Regions from separate parts of the Aeromicrobium sp. JP4 genome, predicted to be linked through region 1. Evidence: riboswitches for the same ligand, from Rfam matches in the RefSeq annotation. Region 1 holds a riboswitch; the other holds the start of a gene.
The links. A riboswitch is a leader RNA that binds a small molecule or an ion and turns the genes downstream of it on or off. The one in region 1 is predicted to bind thiamine pyrophosphate.
Positions count from the first base shown of each region.

Region 2: it holds a riboswitch for thiamine pyrophosphate, as region 1 does, so the genes downstream of both, thiM (hydroxyethylthiazole kinase) here and ACY1JX_RS08980 (ECF transporter S component) in region 1, are expected to answer to the same signal.

Region 1 covers NZ_CM143290.1:1,817,617-1,824,930, forward strand. The annotation lists gene ACY1JX_RS08975 (ABC transporter ATP-binding protein) at 1-1,189, opposite strand, end outside; gene ACY1JX_RS08980 (ECF transporter S component) at 1,186-1,776, opposite strand; TPP riboswitch at 1,766-1,875, opposite strand; gene ACY1JX_RS08985 (VanZ family protein) at 1,882-2,478, opposite strand; gene ACY1JX_RS08990 (DUF6801 domain-containing protein) at 2,559-4,589, opposite strand; gene ACY1JX_RS08995 (DUF4916 domain-containing protein) at 4,742-5,287, shown strand; gene ACY1JX_RS09000 (MFS transporter) at 5,284-6,474, shown strand; gene ACY1JX_RS09005 (heterodisulfide reductase-related iron-sulfur binding cluster) at 6,569-7,314, shown strand, end outside.
Region 2 covers NZ_CM143290.1:3,153,362-3,160,675, forward strand. The annotation lists gene ACY1JX_RS15545 (ABC transporter ATP-binding protein) at 1-448, opposite strand, end outside; gene ACY1JX_RS15550 (FecCD family ABC transporter permease) at 445-1,512, opposite strand; gene ACY1JX_RS15555 (FecCD family ABC transporter permease) at 1,509-2,540, opposite strand; gene ACY1JX_RS15560 (siderophore-interacting protein) at 2,552-4,279, opposite strand; gene ACY1JX_RS15565 (alpha/beta hydrolase family protein) at 4,456-5,094, shown strand; TPP riboswitch at 5,132-5,224, shown strand; gene thiM (hydroxyethylthiazole kinase) at 5,215-6,024, shown strand; gene thiE (thiamine phosphate synthase) at 6,045-6,671, shown strand; gene ACY1JX_RS15580 (bifunctional hydroxymethylpyrimidine kinase/phosphomethylpyrimidine kinase) at 6,668-7,314, shown strand, end outside.

The DNA of each region.
Region 1 (7,314 bases):
CCGCGAGGACCAGCCCCGGCCGGTGCGCGCAGCTGGCCGCGAGCGCCAGCCGGCGCTGCTCTCCGCCCGACAGCCGGTAGGGGTGATCGTCACCACGGCCGACCAGGCCGATGACCTCGAGCACCGCGTCGACGTCGACGGTGCGCCCGAACGCCGCAGGGCTGGCCTCCAGCTCCTCGCGCACCGTCCGCGCGACGAAGCCGAGCTCGGGGTCCTGGGGGCACCAGCCGAGCTCGGCCGGTGCGTCGACTTCCCCCGAGACGGGCTCCAGGAGTCCGCCCAGCGCCAGCAGCGCCGTGGACTTGCCCGCTCCGCTGCGGCCCACGAGCGCTGTCAGGGTGCCGGGTGCCAGCTCGAGCGTCAGCCCGTCGACCGCCCGCGTGCGCTCGGTGCCCCGCAGCGTGCGCGTGACCCGGTCGATCACCAGCGCACGCGCGGTGACGCCGGCCGGGGCGAACGGGTGCACCAGTTCCTCAGGGATCCAGGCCGGCTCGGGCGCCGGGCGCCCCGGCATCCATAGCGCCTCCGGCACGGCAGCGCCACGGAACGACGGCACGGACCCGTCGAAGACCGGTCGCCCCTCCTCGAGCACGACGACCCGGTCGACATGGTCGAGCCAGAGCTCGAAGCGGTGCTCGACCACGAGGAGCGAGCGGTCACCGACGACGCGCAGGACGGCGTCGCGGACCTCCGCCGCCAGCTCGGCGTCCAGCATGGACGTCGGCTCGTCCAGCAGGAGCAGGTCCGGCTCCGTCGCCAGGGCGCCCGCGAGCGCGAGACGGTGCCGCTCTCCGCCCGACAGTGCACTGGTGAAGCGCTCACGCCCCTGATCCAGGCCCACCGCCTCGAGCGCGGCGTCGACCCGTCGCCAGATCTCCTCGCGCGGCAGACCCAGGTTCTCCGGGCCGAACGCCACGTCGCGCCCGATCCGGTCCGCGACGATCGACGAGGACGGGTTCTGGGTGACCATCCCGATGCGCCCGTGCACCTCGACCGATCCGCTGGCCTCGCCGACCAGCGTCGTGCCGAGTGCGCCGGCGATCGCATGCAGGGCGGTCGACTTGCCACTGCCGCTGGGCCCGACCAGCAGGACGCGCTCACCGGGGTCGATGCGCAGGTCAAGCCGGTCGAGCGCCGGGCGGCGGGCGTGCAGCGGCGTCCAGGAGTAGTCGTGGAACGCGACCGTCACTGCCGGCCGGCAGCGAACGAGTCGAGCGCACCTGCCTGTGCGAGCGCACGCACCAGGAGCCAGCCACCCAACCCGGCGATGATGATGCCGGACGTGACGAAGAAGCCCAGGTGGAACAGCCGCCACGTCAGGTCCCAGTCCGCGTAGTAGTAGTTCCATTCGTAGAAGGCTGCGAAGACCGCCGACAACGCGCCCGCGAGGACGGCAGTCGGCAGGTCGAACCTCCGGTACAGGAAGATCGCGAACGCGAGCTCGGCCCCGAGCCCTTGGACGAGGCCCGAGATCAGCACCGCGCTGCCCCACTCGGTGCCGCCGAGGACGATCGTGGACACGAGCGCGGCGACGAGCTCGGTGGCGAGCGCCGCACCTGGGCGGCGGACGATCAGGCCGCCGACGACGCCGGCGATGAGCCACATCCCGGCGAGGAGGGCCGCAGCCGGCTTGAATCCCACGGCCGCACCGATGTCGACGAGGGCGTAGAGCTTCCCCCAGCCCCAGAAGACGACGCCGAACGCGACGCCGAGCATCGTGATGGTCACCAGGTCGAGCGTGCGATACCTCGTGGTGGAACGGACAGCAGATGTCATCGTGACTCCCTTCGCCGGTGCTAACCGGAGCAGGTTCAAGGGTCTGCGGCTGTTCCGCACTCTCAGCGCCCTCTGCATGGCGCTCCCCTGTCGTGTGCAGCCAGCCTAGCCTCCCGTGGCGGGCGCGGCACCGGGGGCGGCCCCCGAGGCGATTCCGTCCTCTGCCCAGGAGGCCCGAGCCGCGAGCCGGCCCAGCGGTGGGAGCTGCATCAGCAGCACGCAGGCGGTCCAGCCGATCGCGGTGCCCAGGGTGTTGCCGACGAGGTCGTCGACATCGGCGATCCGGCCGGTGCCCACCACGAGCACTCCGGCCAGCTGCACCGCCTCGATGGCCACGCTGACCAGCAAACCCACGGCCGCCGCCCGGCGCACCGTCCGGACTCGGGTGACGAGCGGCAGGAGCATTCCGAGGGGCACGAAGAGCAGGATGTTCAGGAGCATCCCGGCGGGGTCGTCCAGGACATCGATGAACGGCGTGAGGTGGACCAGGACGCGCCACGGCCGCGGGTCCTCCGTGGCGACGGGGAACGGCAGGAGCACGTGCGCCAGGACGGCGGCGCCGTAGACGCACGCGACCACGCCGACCGCGGCGCGCAGCGGTGTGAGGCGCCCGCGACGGTGCAGCCACCCGAGCGACGCGGCGATCGCGGCGATCGTCGCCGGGATCAGCACGGGGAGCATGGGGATCTCGACGGTGGGCACCGGAGGATCCTCTCAACCCCCGGGCACGCCAAGGGCGGGGGCGGGTCCGCAGAGACCCGCCCCCGCTCCCCCGGCGGCACTCAGTCGCGACGCGTGCGGCGACGTTGCAGCATCACGGCTGCACCAGCCACGACCAGGGCACCGCCGAGGACTGCGACACCGAGCCCTGGGCCACCGGCGGCGGCCAGGTAGTCGTCGCTGGCCCAGTCGTCGTCCGACGCGTCGCCGCCGGCGTCGGCGGCGACGATCTCCACCGGGACCTCGGCGATGACGACGCCCCGGCTGAGCACCTTCACCGTGTGGGAGCCCAGCGGCGCGTTGGTCGGGATGCGCACCGAGGCCTCGCCCGAGGTGCTCACCACTCGCGTGCCCATCGCGATCGGGTCGGAGTGCAGCTCGAAGGCCAGCTCCTTGCCGATCCAGTCCGGCCCGAACGCGAAGGTGATCGTGTCGCCGGGCGACAGCACGTCGGAGCTGAGCAGCTCGACCTCATCGTCGGCGGGCTCCTCGCCCGGGTCGGTCGTGGGCTCGGACGTCGGCTCCGCGGTCGGTTCGCTCGTCGGCTCCGAGGTCGGTTCGCTCGTCGGCTCCGAGGTTGGCTCCGAAGTCGGCTCGGTCGTCGGCTCCGAGGTCGGCTCGGTCGTCGGGTTGGTGACGGGGTCGCCCGAGACCGGGATGCTGCCGAGATCCAGCGCGGACGGACCCGCGCAGGTCAGTGCCGCCGGCAGCGTGGTGCTCGTGGTGTGGATCGTCGCCGCAATGGTGAAGTCCTGCGGCATGCCCAGCGCCACCGACTCGGCCGCGTAGGCCGGGACGGTGATCGAGGGCACCGTGCCCGAGGCCGGGATCAGCCACGGGGAGCCGGCCTGCTGCGGGATGTCCGTGCGGGGGGAGCTCAGGTTCGGGATCGCGACCGTCGACGTCTGACCGCCGGTGGTGAGCGTGATGGCGGCATCGGTCGAGCCGCCCTCGGCCGACCGGCCACCCAACAGGAGCACGGTCGACTCGCGCAGCAGCTCCGGCATCGTCAGCGTGATGCTGACCCCGCGCTCCGCGATGGTCTCACCGGGGCGCACTGAGCCGGGAACCGTCGTCTCGGCCAGGACGCCGATGTCGTGGTTGCCCAGGTTGAGTCCGCCAGCGACGACCTCGCACACGTACGTGAAGCTCTTCGAGAGGTCGACCGGCTCAGTCGGCGTGGGCTCGGTCGGCTCCGTCGTCGGCTCCGTGGTGGGCTCCGTCGTCGGCTCCGTGGTGGGCTCCGTCGTCGGTTCCGTGGTCGGCTCCGTCGTCGGCTCCGTCGTCGGCTCCGTCGTCGGCTCCGTCGTCGGCTCCGTCGTCGGCTCGGTCGTCGGCTCCGTCGTCGGCTCCGTCGTCGGTTCCGTGGTCGGCTCGGTCGTCGGCTCCGTCGTCGGCTCCGTCGTCGGCTCCGTCGTCGGCTCCGTGGTCGGCTCGGTCGTCGGCTCCGTCGTCGGCTCGGTCACCGCGATCGAACCCAGGGCCAGGTCAGCGGGACCGGTGCACGAGAGCGTCGACGGGATCGTGGAGTCGTCCGCCTTGTAGATGGTGGCGGTGATGTTGAAGGCCTGGGGCATGCCCACGACCACCGTGTCGGTGGCGTAGTCCGGCACCGTGATGGGCGGCACCATGCCGGTGGCCGGGATGAGCCACGGCTCGTTCGCCACCTGCGGGATCGGCGTGCGGGCCGAGCCCAGCTCGGGGATCGCGACCGTCATCGTCTGACCGCCCGAGGTGAGGGTGACGGCGGAGTCGGTGGACGCACCCGCTGCCTCACGTCCTCCGAGCAGCAGCGCGGTGGACTGGCGCAGGAGCTCCGGCATCGTGAGCGTGATGCTCACGGCGGTGGAGGGGATGGTCTCGCCGGGAGTCACCGAGTCCGGGACCACCGTCGTGGCCTTGACGCCGATGTCCTGGATGCCGAGATTCAGACCGCCGGCGATGACCTCGCACTTGAAGGGGAAGTCCTTCTCGAGCGTCTGGTCGGCGGCCGCCGGGCTGAGGAAGCCGGCACCGACGACGCCGGCGGCGGCCAGGCCCAGGGCGGCGACAGCGGCGGTCGCGCGTCGGGACGGTAGACGTGTGAAGCGCACAGATGGTTCCCCTCGTTGTGGCGAGCACTCCATCTGGCGCACGCCGACCTGCGTGTGATCCACCTCACCCTAAGTGCTGTAACTCGTAGTGACAACCGGTGTTCGCGAACGACTTGCGCTGCCGACGACCGCCCATCGACCACAATGGGCCCATGCCCTCCGTGCGCACCCCCGACCCGAACCCCGGCTGGCTCTCCGAGTTTGAACTGGAGGAGACCCGCGGCCGCGTCCCGATCCTCTACGTGGAGGCGATCCCGGTCCGCCTGGACAGTCTCGGCCAGGTCGAGCAGGTCGGTCTGCTGCTGCGTGGGTCCGCCACCACCGGCACCATGGCGCGGTCGTTCGTCTCGGGACGCGTGCTGCACGGCGAGCCCATCCGCACCGCGCTGATGCGCAACCTGGAGAAGGACCTCGGCCCCACCGCGTTCCCGCAGCTGCCCGCCGACATCGTGCCGTTCACGGTGGCCGAGTACTTTCCGTTGCCCGGCGTGACGCCCTTGCACGACGCGCGCCAGCACGCCGTCGCGCTGGCCTACGTCGTGGCGGTCACGGGTGAGTGCGACCCCCGCCAGGACGCGCTCGAGCTCTCGTGGCTGACCCCGCGCGAGGCCCTCGCCCCGGCGGTCCTCGACGAGCTCGAGGGAGGCCGTGGCGTCCTGCTCCAGCAGGCGATGGCGCACGTCGGCGCCCTGGCGTGAGCCGCCGGGCGGCCCCGCCGGGGACCCGTCACCCGAGCCCGTGGCTCATGCTCGTCGCGGCGATGGTGGCCCAGGTCACCGCCACCGCCGTCGTGAGCACGCCGCTGCTCCTCATTCCCCACCTGCACCTCGACGAGGGCCTCTCCCTCGTGGCCAGCGGCGCGCTCGCCGCCGCGCCCCTGGTGGGCACGCTGCTCACCCTCGTGGCGTGGGGAGCGATCGTCGACCGCGTCGGTGAGCGGATCGCCCTGTCCTCCGGTCTCGCCCTCCTCGTGGCGGGGTGCGCCGTGGCGCTCGCGGGCGCCCGTGCCGACGACGCGATCGTCCTGGCTCTCGGCTTCGGCCTCTGCGGCGTGGCCGCCGCCAGTTCCAACTCGGCCAGCGGCCGCCTCGTCGTGGGCTGGTTCCCGGCCCACCGGCGCGGACTCGCGATGGGCATCCGTCAGACCGGTCTCCCGCTGGGCGTCGGGCTCGCCGCCCTCGTCGTGCCGGCGGCGGTGCAGACCCGCGGCGTCGCGTGGATCGTCACGCTGTGTCTCGTCGTCGCGGCCGTCGCCACCGTCTTCATCGCCGTGACCGTGGTCGACCCGCCCCGCCACGCGAGCGAGGACCCGAGCGGCGGCGCCAACCCCTACCGAGGCGATCGACGGCTGGCCCGGATCCACGCCGCCTCCGCACTGCTCGTCATCCCGCAGTACGTGGTGTGGACGTTCATGCTGCTGTGGCTGATCGACCGGCACGGCTGGAGCGCCGCCGCCGCGGGCGTCCTCTACGCCGTCTCGCAGGTGCTCGGCGCCGCCGGCCGCATCGGGGCCGGCTGGTGGTCCGACCGCGTCGGCGACCGGCTCGGTCCCATGCGACAGGTCGCGGTCGCGGCCACCGCGGTGATGCTGCTGCTGGCGCTCCTCGAGGGCTCGCCCGTCGCGGTCGCCATCATGGTCGCGGCGACGATGATCACAGTGGCCGACAACGGGCTGGCCTTCACGGCGGTGGCCGAGATCGCCGGGTCGCGCTGGTCGGGCCGGGCGTTCGGGATCCAGAACACCGGGCAGTACCTCACATCGGCCGCCGTCCCTCCCGTGGTGGGCGCGATCGTGCAGTACGCGGGCTACGGCTGGGCGTTCGCGGCCGCGGCGGTCTTCCCCCTCGCAGCCATCGCCTGCGTGCCCGTTGCTACTCGTAGGTAACATCAAGGCACGGCTTTGGCTGGCCTAACTGAGCAGCCCGCTTCGCCGCAGATTAGGGTCAGCACAAACTGCTTGAACCGCGAGAGGAATCGGCATGGAACCGATCAACATCATCGCCGGAGTGATCACGCTGGTCTCCACGGCGTTGGCGGTGTACTACCTGGCACCCGGGATCAAGCGGATGCTCGGAGTCATCCGCGCCGGCACGCCGGCCTACGGGCGCACCGACAACCCCAAGAGCCGCACGAAGAACATGCTGGTCGAGACGCTCGGCCACACGCGCATGCTCCAGTGGCAGTGGGTCGGCATCCTGCACTGGGCCGTCTTCTTCAGCTTCATCATCCTCAGCACGGCGGTCGCGACGGCGTACCTGCAGGTCTGGAACCCGCACCTCGTGCTGCCGCTGATCGGCCACTTCTTCCTGTTCGAGTGGGTCAGCGAGCTCATCGCCTGGCTCGGCCTGATCGGCATCGCCGCGCTCGTCGTGATCCGCCAGCGCAACCACCCGCGCACCCTGGGCCGCAAGAGCCGCTTCTTCGGCTCGCGCTTCGGCCAGGCCTACTTCGTCGAGGCGATGGTCGCGCTCGAGTGCGCCGCCGGCATCCTGATCCGCGGCGCCGAGTACCAGCTGATGAGCCTCCAGGGCGACAGCAACGCGAGTGCCTTCCACTTCCCCACCACCGCCTGGATCGGCGAGACGCTGTGGTCGGGCCTGTCGGTCACCGGCCTCGAGGCCACCATCACCATCCTGGCCGTCGTCAAGGTCGTCTCGGCCACCGTCTGGCTGATGGTGATCGGCAAGAACCTCACGATGGGCGTCGCCTGGCACCGCTTCCTGGC
Region 2 (7,314 bases), 1.3 Mb from region 1:
CGGAGAGCTCGTCGATGGGCCGGTCGGCCAGGTCGACGAGGTCGGTCTGCTCGAGCGCGCGGCGGACGGTGCGCTCGTCCTCCTCGCTCCAGCGGGTGAGGATCGCCTGATGGGGGTAGCGGCCGCGGCGCACGAGGTCGAACACCGTGATGCCGGCAGGCGCCACGGCCGACTGCGGCAACAGCCCGAGCCGGGTGGCGACATCCTTGCCGCGCATCCGGTGGATGTCCTTGCCGTCGAGCAGCACCGCGCCCTCGTACGGCCTGAGCAGCCGCGCCAGCGACCGCAGCAGCGTGGACTTGCCGCACGCGTTGGGCCCGATGATCACGGTGAAGGCGCCCTCGGGCACGGCCAGGTCGAGGTGCTCGCCCACGATGCGCCCGTCGTAGCCCATCGTGAGGTCCCGGGCGCGCAGGGCGGCGGGACGGTCGAGGTCGGTGTGGTTCACAGGGTTCCCTTCCGGCTCTCGCGGACGAGCAGCGAGACGAGGTAGAGGCCGCCGAGGGCGATCGTGACGACGCCCACGGGCAGTGAGCGGTCGGGGATGGCGTGCTGGGCGACGAGGTCGGCGCTCGCGAGCAGGAAGGCACCCGCGCACGCCGCCGGGGCGATGGACGCGCCGCTCGTGCCGGCGACGCGGCGGCCGACGTGGGGTGCCGCGAGGGCGACGAAGGCGATCGGTCCGGCCGCCGCGGTGGCGATCGCGACGAGCAGGACACCGACGAGCACCGCGACCAGCCGGGTGCGCGCTGGCGGCACACCGAGTGCCGCCGAGGTGTCCTCGCCGAGGTCGAGGAGTCCGAGCGGTCGGCTCAGCAGGGCGCCGGTGAGCACCATCACGACGAGACCCGCGACCAGGGCAGGCCCCGTGTACTCCCAGCTCGCCCCGTTGAGGGACCCCGATCCCCACACGGCGGCGACCCGGGCCAGCTCGAGGTCCGCGGTCAGCACGATCCAGGTCTGCGCGGAGTTGAGCATCGCGCTCAGGGCGATGCCGACGATCACGAGCCGGAAGCCCGCCACACCCCCGCCGCGCGCGAGCATCAGGACAGCGAGCGCGACGACGAGGCCGCCGACGACCGCACCGCACGTCACCAGCAGGTAGCTCGACCCGACGAGGGCGATCATCATGACACCGCCGGCGGAGGCTCCCGCGGTGAAGCCGATGATGTCGGGGCTGCCCAGCGGATTGCGCGTGACGGTCTGGAAGATCGCGCCGGCCACGCCGAGCATGGCCCCGAACGCGGCGGCAGCCAGCGCTCGAGGGAGCCGCCACTGCACGACGAACAGCTCGACGTCGCGGGCCGCGTCCCCGAAGAGGGCCTGGCCGACCTCCGTCGGGGAGAAGGTGACCTCGCCGAGCATCAGGCACGCGCCCGTCACGACGAGCGTGGCGACCAGCAGGGCCGCGCAGCCCAGCACCGCACGCACCGGGACGAGCCCGGAGATCGCGAGGACACGGGGCGCTCGCACCACGAGGAAGCCCTGCTCGGCGGGCGAACGGGTGATCACTGGGTGGGCACCTGCCGACGGGAGATGAGCCAGATCAGCACAGGTGCGCCCACGAACGCGGTGACGACGCCGACCGGCATCTCCCGCAGCGGCACCGCCACCCGGGCGAGCGTGTCGGCCAGGAGCAGGATCGTCGGTGCCGCCAGCATCGACAGCGGGACGATCCGGGCGTGGTCGTTGCCGACGAGCAGGCGGCACACGTGCGGCACCATCAGTCCGAGGAACCAGATCGGTCCGGCCACGGCGGTGGCCGAGCCGACCAGCAGGGTCACCGAGAGCACGGTCAGCAGCCGGGTGCGTCGCGGGTCCACGCCGAGCGAGGCCGCGACGTCGTCACCGAGGGCGACCGCGTTGAGCGCCTTCAACAGCCCGAGCCCCAGGACCAGGCCGGCGAGGACGTAGGGAACGACTCCGGCCAGGTCGTCGAGCGAGCGGCCGGCAACCGACCCCGCCGCCCAGGAGCGGAAGCGCTCGAAGGTCTCGGGATCGCTGAGCCGGATCGCGGTGGCCACGCCGGCCAGGACGGCGGCCAGTGCGACGCCGGCCAAGGTCATGCGCACGGGAGTGGCGGGTCCGCGGCCGGTGGCGGCGAGCAAGAGGACCGCGAGGGTGGCCAGCCCGGCGCCGACGAGGGCGGGCCACACGAGGGTGCCGACCGCTCCGGTGGCCCCGACCGCGACCGCCACGGTCACCCCGAGCGCAGCGCCGTCGTTGACGCCGAGAATCCCGGGATCGGCCAGCGGGTTGCGCGTGTAGGCCTGGATGAGCGCGCCAGCCGTGCCCAGCGCCGCGCCCACCCAGATCGCGACGAGCGTGCGGGGCAGCCGGTAGGACTGCATCAGCGCCTCCGCCTCGGCGTCGCCGCGCCCGAGCAGGCCGGCCAGTGCGCGGTGGGGCGCGATGGACTCGGTGCCGACGAGGAGGCTCGCGGCGACCGCGACCAGCAGCGCCACCGACAGCCCGAGGACCGCGAGCGGCATGCGCACGCGGCGGGACGTGTCCGCGCGCGCCTGGGCCGTCGTCGTCATCCGGGCTCCGCTCAGGCCTGCGCGACGAGGACGCGGGACAGCTGGCCGAAGCCCCAACCCAGCACCTCGCGCTCGACCTCGCTCGCACCGGCGCGGCGCAGCAGGGCCGTCAGCTCGTCCCGGGTGCGCAGCGGCAGTCCGCTCAGCGCCAGGCTGGTCAGCGCGTGCTCGGCGACGTGGTCGTCCTCGTCGGCTCCGTCGGCGACCCGCTCGGACAGCACGACGGTGGTGCCGGCGGACAGGGCGGCGCGCAGGACGCGCAGCGCGTCGACGTCGGTGCGGCCCTCGAGGGCCCCGACCAGCACGGCGCAGTCGTGGGCCGGCCACTGCGCGACGTCCTCGCCGGGGAGGTGGACGGTGCGGCCGGCGGCGATCGAGGAGGCGACCAGCGCCGCGGCGTCCCCGGAGACGGCCAGGGTGCGCGCGGCCTTCACGGGGCCCAGGTCGGCCAGGTGCTGCAGGACGTACTGCAGCTCGTCGGCGGCTCGCGTGTCGTAGCCCGCCTGCAGTGCCGGATCGGCGGCGCGTCGGTCGCGCCAGGCGTCGGAGCCGGAGCGCGCCGACGGGCGGCCGCTGCGAAGCACGTCGAGCAGGTCGACCAGCGCGAGCGCGTCACGGTTCGCCGGGTCGTCGAGGTCGAGCGCGTCGATGGAGTGCTCCTCCATGAGGACGGCACCCCGCGAGGTGTTCCGGTAGGCCTTGCCGTCGTGCTCGAGCAGGTCGAGGGCGGTCATCGCGTCCAGCAGCGGTGCGAGCCTCTCGGTGGCGATCCCGGTGGCTTCGGCGAGCGCCGCGACGGTGTCGGCGCCACGGGCGACGGCCGGGTTGATCCCGAGGGTCACGGCGACGCGCGTGACGATGGGCGGCGCCAGCTCGGTCATCTCGTGGACGTCCTCGAGCACGGCGCGGGCGGACTCCTCGGCGGCGGGTGCCGGGGGGACGAGCCGCTCGGCGTCGTCGCGCTCCGCGGGCTGCACGACCGTCTCCTCGGGCGAGGCCATCCGTCGCCAGTACCCGACGACCTCGACGTCCTCCTTCGGCAGTCCCAGGTCGTTGCGCAGGTAGCGCCGCAGGGGCGCGATCGTCATCGCCTCGCCGGCGATCCACGCGAAGCCGCGACCGGGTGGGGGAGTGAACCGGCGCACCGCGGCATCGAGCTGGCGGCTGTGCCCGGCAGGGACCTCGCCGCGCACCAGCCACTCGAGGGTCACGCCGGCGGGCCTGCGGAGGTCGAGGCGGTCTGCCTCGGTCGGCACCTCCACGATGGCGTGCCCGCGCACGTCCTCGGGAGCCTCCTCGAGCCACCGCGCGACCGCGGGCAGGGCCGTCTCGTCGCCGGCGATCAGGTGCCAGTCGGCGTCGTGGTTGACCCCGGCGCAGGACTTGGGGCCGGCGAAGTGGATGGCATCGCCCGGCGCGGCGCGGAATGCCCACTCGGCGGCCAGGCCGTGCTCGTGTCGGACGACCTCGACGTCGAAGGTGCCGGCGTCCGGGTCCCAGCCGCGGACGGTGTAGTCGCGGGTGAACTCGAGCACCTCGGGGTTCCACGCGAAGCGTCGCTCCTCCTGCGTCCCGGCTCGGGGCAGGCCGCCGTCGGCGGGCGGGACGACCATCTTCACGTGGTCGTCGAACCCAGTCGAGGAGAAGGCGGGGCGCGCGAATCCCTCTCCCATGACGCCCTCGGCGAGGTCTGGACCTGCGAGCGTGAGACGCCGCAGGTTGGGGCTGACGTCAACCACTCGCGTCACCTCGGCCCTGCGCAGGACGATCGGATGAATGGTCAGCGGGCGGGACGTACGAGGCATCCGGAGACTCCCGAGCGGGTCGAAGACAACAACATAGGAAGGGTAGCCTCACCTTTCTCCGGCGACGCGCAGGGGTGTCTCACCCCGCGGATCCGCCTAGGGTCGTGACCATGACGCCGATCCTGCTGACGTCCGACGATCCCCGAGGCATCCTGCTCTTCGCCCCCGGAGCCGGTGGCGACCCGACCCGCTACGAGCGGCTCCTGCGCGCCGCGGCCGACGCGGGCTTCATCGTGGCCGCCCCGGCCCACCACCTGACCGAGGTCTTCACCGACGATGTGGTGCGTGAGCGCGTGTCCGCGCTTCGGGTGCCGCTGACGGAGATCAGGCGGGATGACCTCCCCGTCGTCGCGGCGGGTCACTCCCTGGGTGGCTGCGCGGCGCTCTGCCTCGCCGGAGCCCAGCCGCGCAACCACCGGGGCGAGGCGTTCGAGGTCCCCTCAGAGCCGCGGGTCTCCCGCGTCATCGTGCTCGCGCCCGCGGCCGGCTGGTTCAGCGGACCCGATGCCCTCGACGAGGTGGCCGTGCCGATCACCGCCTTCGTCGGTTCGGAGGACACCGTGACGCCGCCGGAGTCGGCCGAGGTGCTGCGCCCGGCGCCCGCCGGGCTCGACCTGCGTCGCTCCGAGGGCGTCGGTCACTTCGACTTCATGTCGCCGCTGCCGTCGAACAAGGTGCCCACGCCGGGCCTGGACCACGACGCCTTCCAGGACCGCTTCGTCGCGGAGTTCGTCGCAGCGCTGGGCTAGGCGTCGGCACGACGAAGGCATGGCGCTAGCCTGTGAGCGCCAAGACACGGGGTGCCCCGCCGGGGCTGAGATCACACCCGTCGAACCTGATCTAGTTCGCACTAGCGAAGGGATGTCGCGATGTCGCGCACGCCTGAAGACCTGCTCACCTCCACCACTGAAGCCCTGGCCCGGGTGCGCGCGGACGCGCCCCTGGTGCAGTGCCTCACCAACAGCGTCGTGGTGAACTTCACCGCCAACGCCCTGCTGTCCGTGGGCGCCGCCCCCGCGATGGTCGACGTGCCCGAGGAGGCCGGACCGTTCGCCACCGTCGCCGGCGGGGTGCTGATCAACCTCGGCACCCCGGCCGGGGAGCAGCGTGAGGCCATGCTCGAGGCGGCCTCGGCCGCTGCGGGGGCCGGCACGCCGTGGGTGCTCGACCCCGTGGCGGTCGGATCCCTCCCGGTCCGCACCCCGTTCGCCCACCGGCTGCGCGACCTGCGGCCGACGGTGATCCGGGGCAACGCCTCGGAGATCATTGCGGTGGCGGGCGCGGGTGCCGGAGGCCGCGGCGTCGACTCCACCGACGACGTCGACGGGGCGCTGGACCTGGCCCGGAAGCTCGCCTCCACCACCGGGGGCGTCGTCGCCGTGTCCGGGCCGGTCGACGCCGTGACCGACGGCGAGCGCGTCGTGCGGATCGCCAACGGGGACGTGCTCCTGACCAAGGTCACGGGTGGTGGCTGTGCGCTCGGGGCGGTGATGGCCGCGTTCGCCGCGGTCACCGAGGACGCGTTCACGGCTACGGTCGCGGCCGTCACGGTCTACACCGTGGCCGCGGAGCTGGCGGCCGAACGCAGTGCAGGTCCCGGCAGCTTCGCCGTCTCGTTCATCGACGCACTGGACTCGGTCGGCGCGGCCGACCTCGCGGCGCGGGCGCGGCTGTCATGACGGACCTCTCGGTGTACCTGGTGACCGACAGTGCCCTGGCCGCCTCGCGGGGACGCGACATCGCCGAGACCGTGGCCGAGGCGGTGGCCGGGGGAGTGACGACCGTTCAGGTGCGCGAGAAGGACCTGCCGGCCGCGCGGTTCCTCGAGATCGTGCTGGCCGTGTCGCGTGCGCTGCCCGACGACGTCGCCCTGATCGTCAATGACCGGGTCGACGTGTTCCTGGCCGCACGTGCCGCGGGTGCCCGGGTGACGGGTGTGCACGTCGGGCAGTCCGACCTGCCGCCCTCGCTCGTGCGTCGGCTGGTGGGGGAGGGCGCGGTGATCGGCGTGAGCGCGGCGACTCCCGCCGAGCTCGCAGCGGCCGCCGCCGACCCCGGTCGCGTCGACTATGTCGGGGTGGGGGTGGTCCGGCAGACCGCCACCAAGACCGACGCGCCACCGCCCCTGGGGGTGGCGGGCTTCGCCGAGCTCGCGCGGTCGACGCAGCTGCCGACCGTCGCGATCGGCGGGATCAGGCTCGCCGACGTGGCTCCGCTGCGGGCCGCCGGTGCGGCGGGAGCCGCCGTGGTCTCCGGCATCTGCGCCGCGGAGGACCCGCGGCGCGCGGCCGCGGAGTTCGCGGCGGCCTGGGCAGGCGTCGCATGAGCGGCGGGAACCGTGTGCCGCGCGTGCTCGCCATCGCGGGCACCGACCCGACGGGCGGCGCGGGGATCCAGGCCGACCTGAAGAGCATCGCCGCCGCGGGTGGCTACGGCATGGCGGTGGTCACGGCGCTGGTGGCCCAGAACACCCGGGGCGTCCGCTCGGTCCACGTGCCGCCGACCGACTTCCTCGCCGAGCAGCTGGACGCGGTCAGCGACGACGTGACCGTGGACGCGGTGAAGATCGGGATGCTGGCAGGCCGCGAGGTGATCGAGACGGTCGGGGCGTGGCTTCGCCGGACCCGACCGCCGGTGGTCGTGATCGACCCGGTCATGATCGCCACGAGCGGCGACCGCCTGCTCGACGCCGACGCCGAGCAGGCGCTGCGCGATCTCCTGCCACTGGCGCACCTGATCACGCCGAACGTGGCCGAGCTCGCGGTCCTGGCGGGGCGTGCTCCGGCGGCCCGGTGGCTGGACGTGCTGGAGCAGGCGCGGGAGGTCTCGGCGACCCACGACGTCGTCGTCCTGGCGAAGGGCGGGCACGTCGAGGGCGACGCCGTGCCGGACGCGCTCGTCGACGTGGGCGGCACCCGGCTCGGCGGCCGTGAGGTCGTGGAGTTCCCCGGAGCCAGGATCGCGACGAC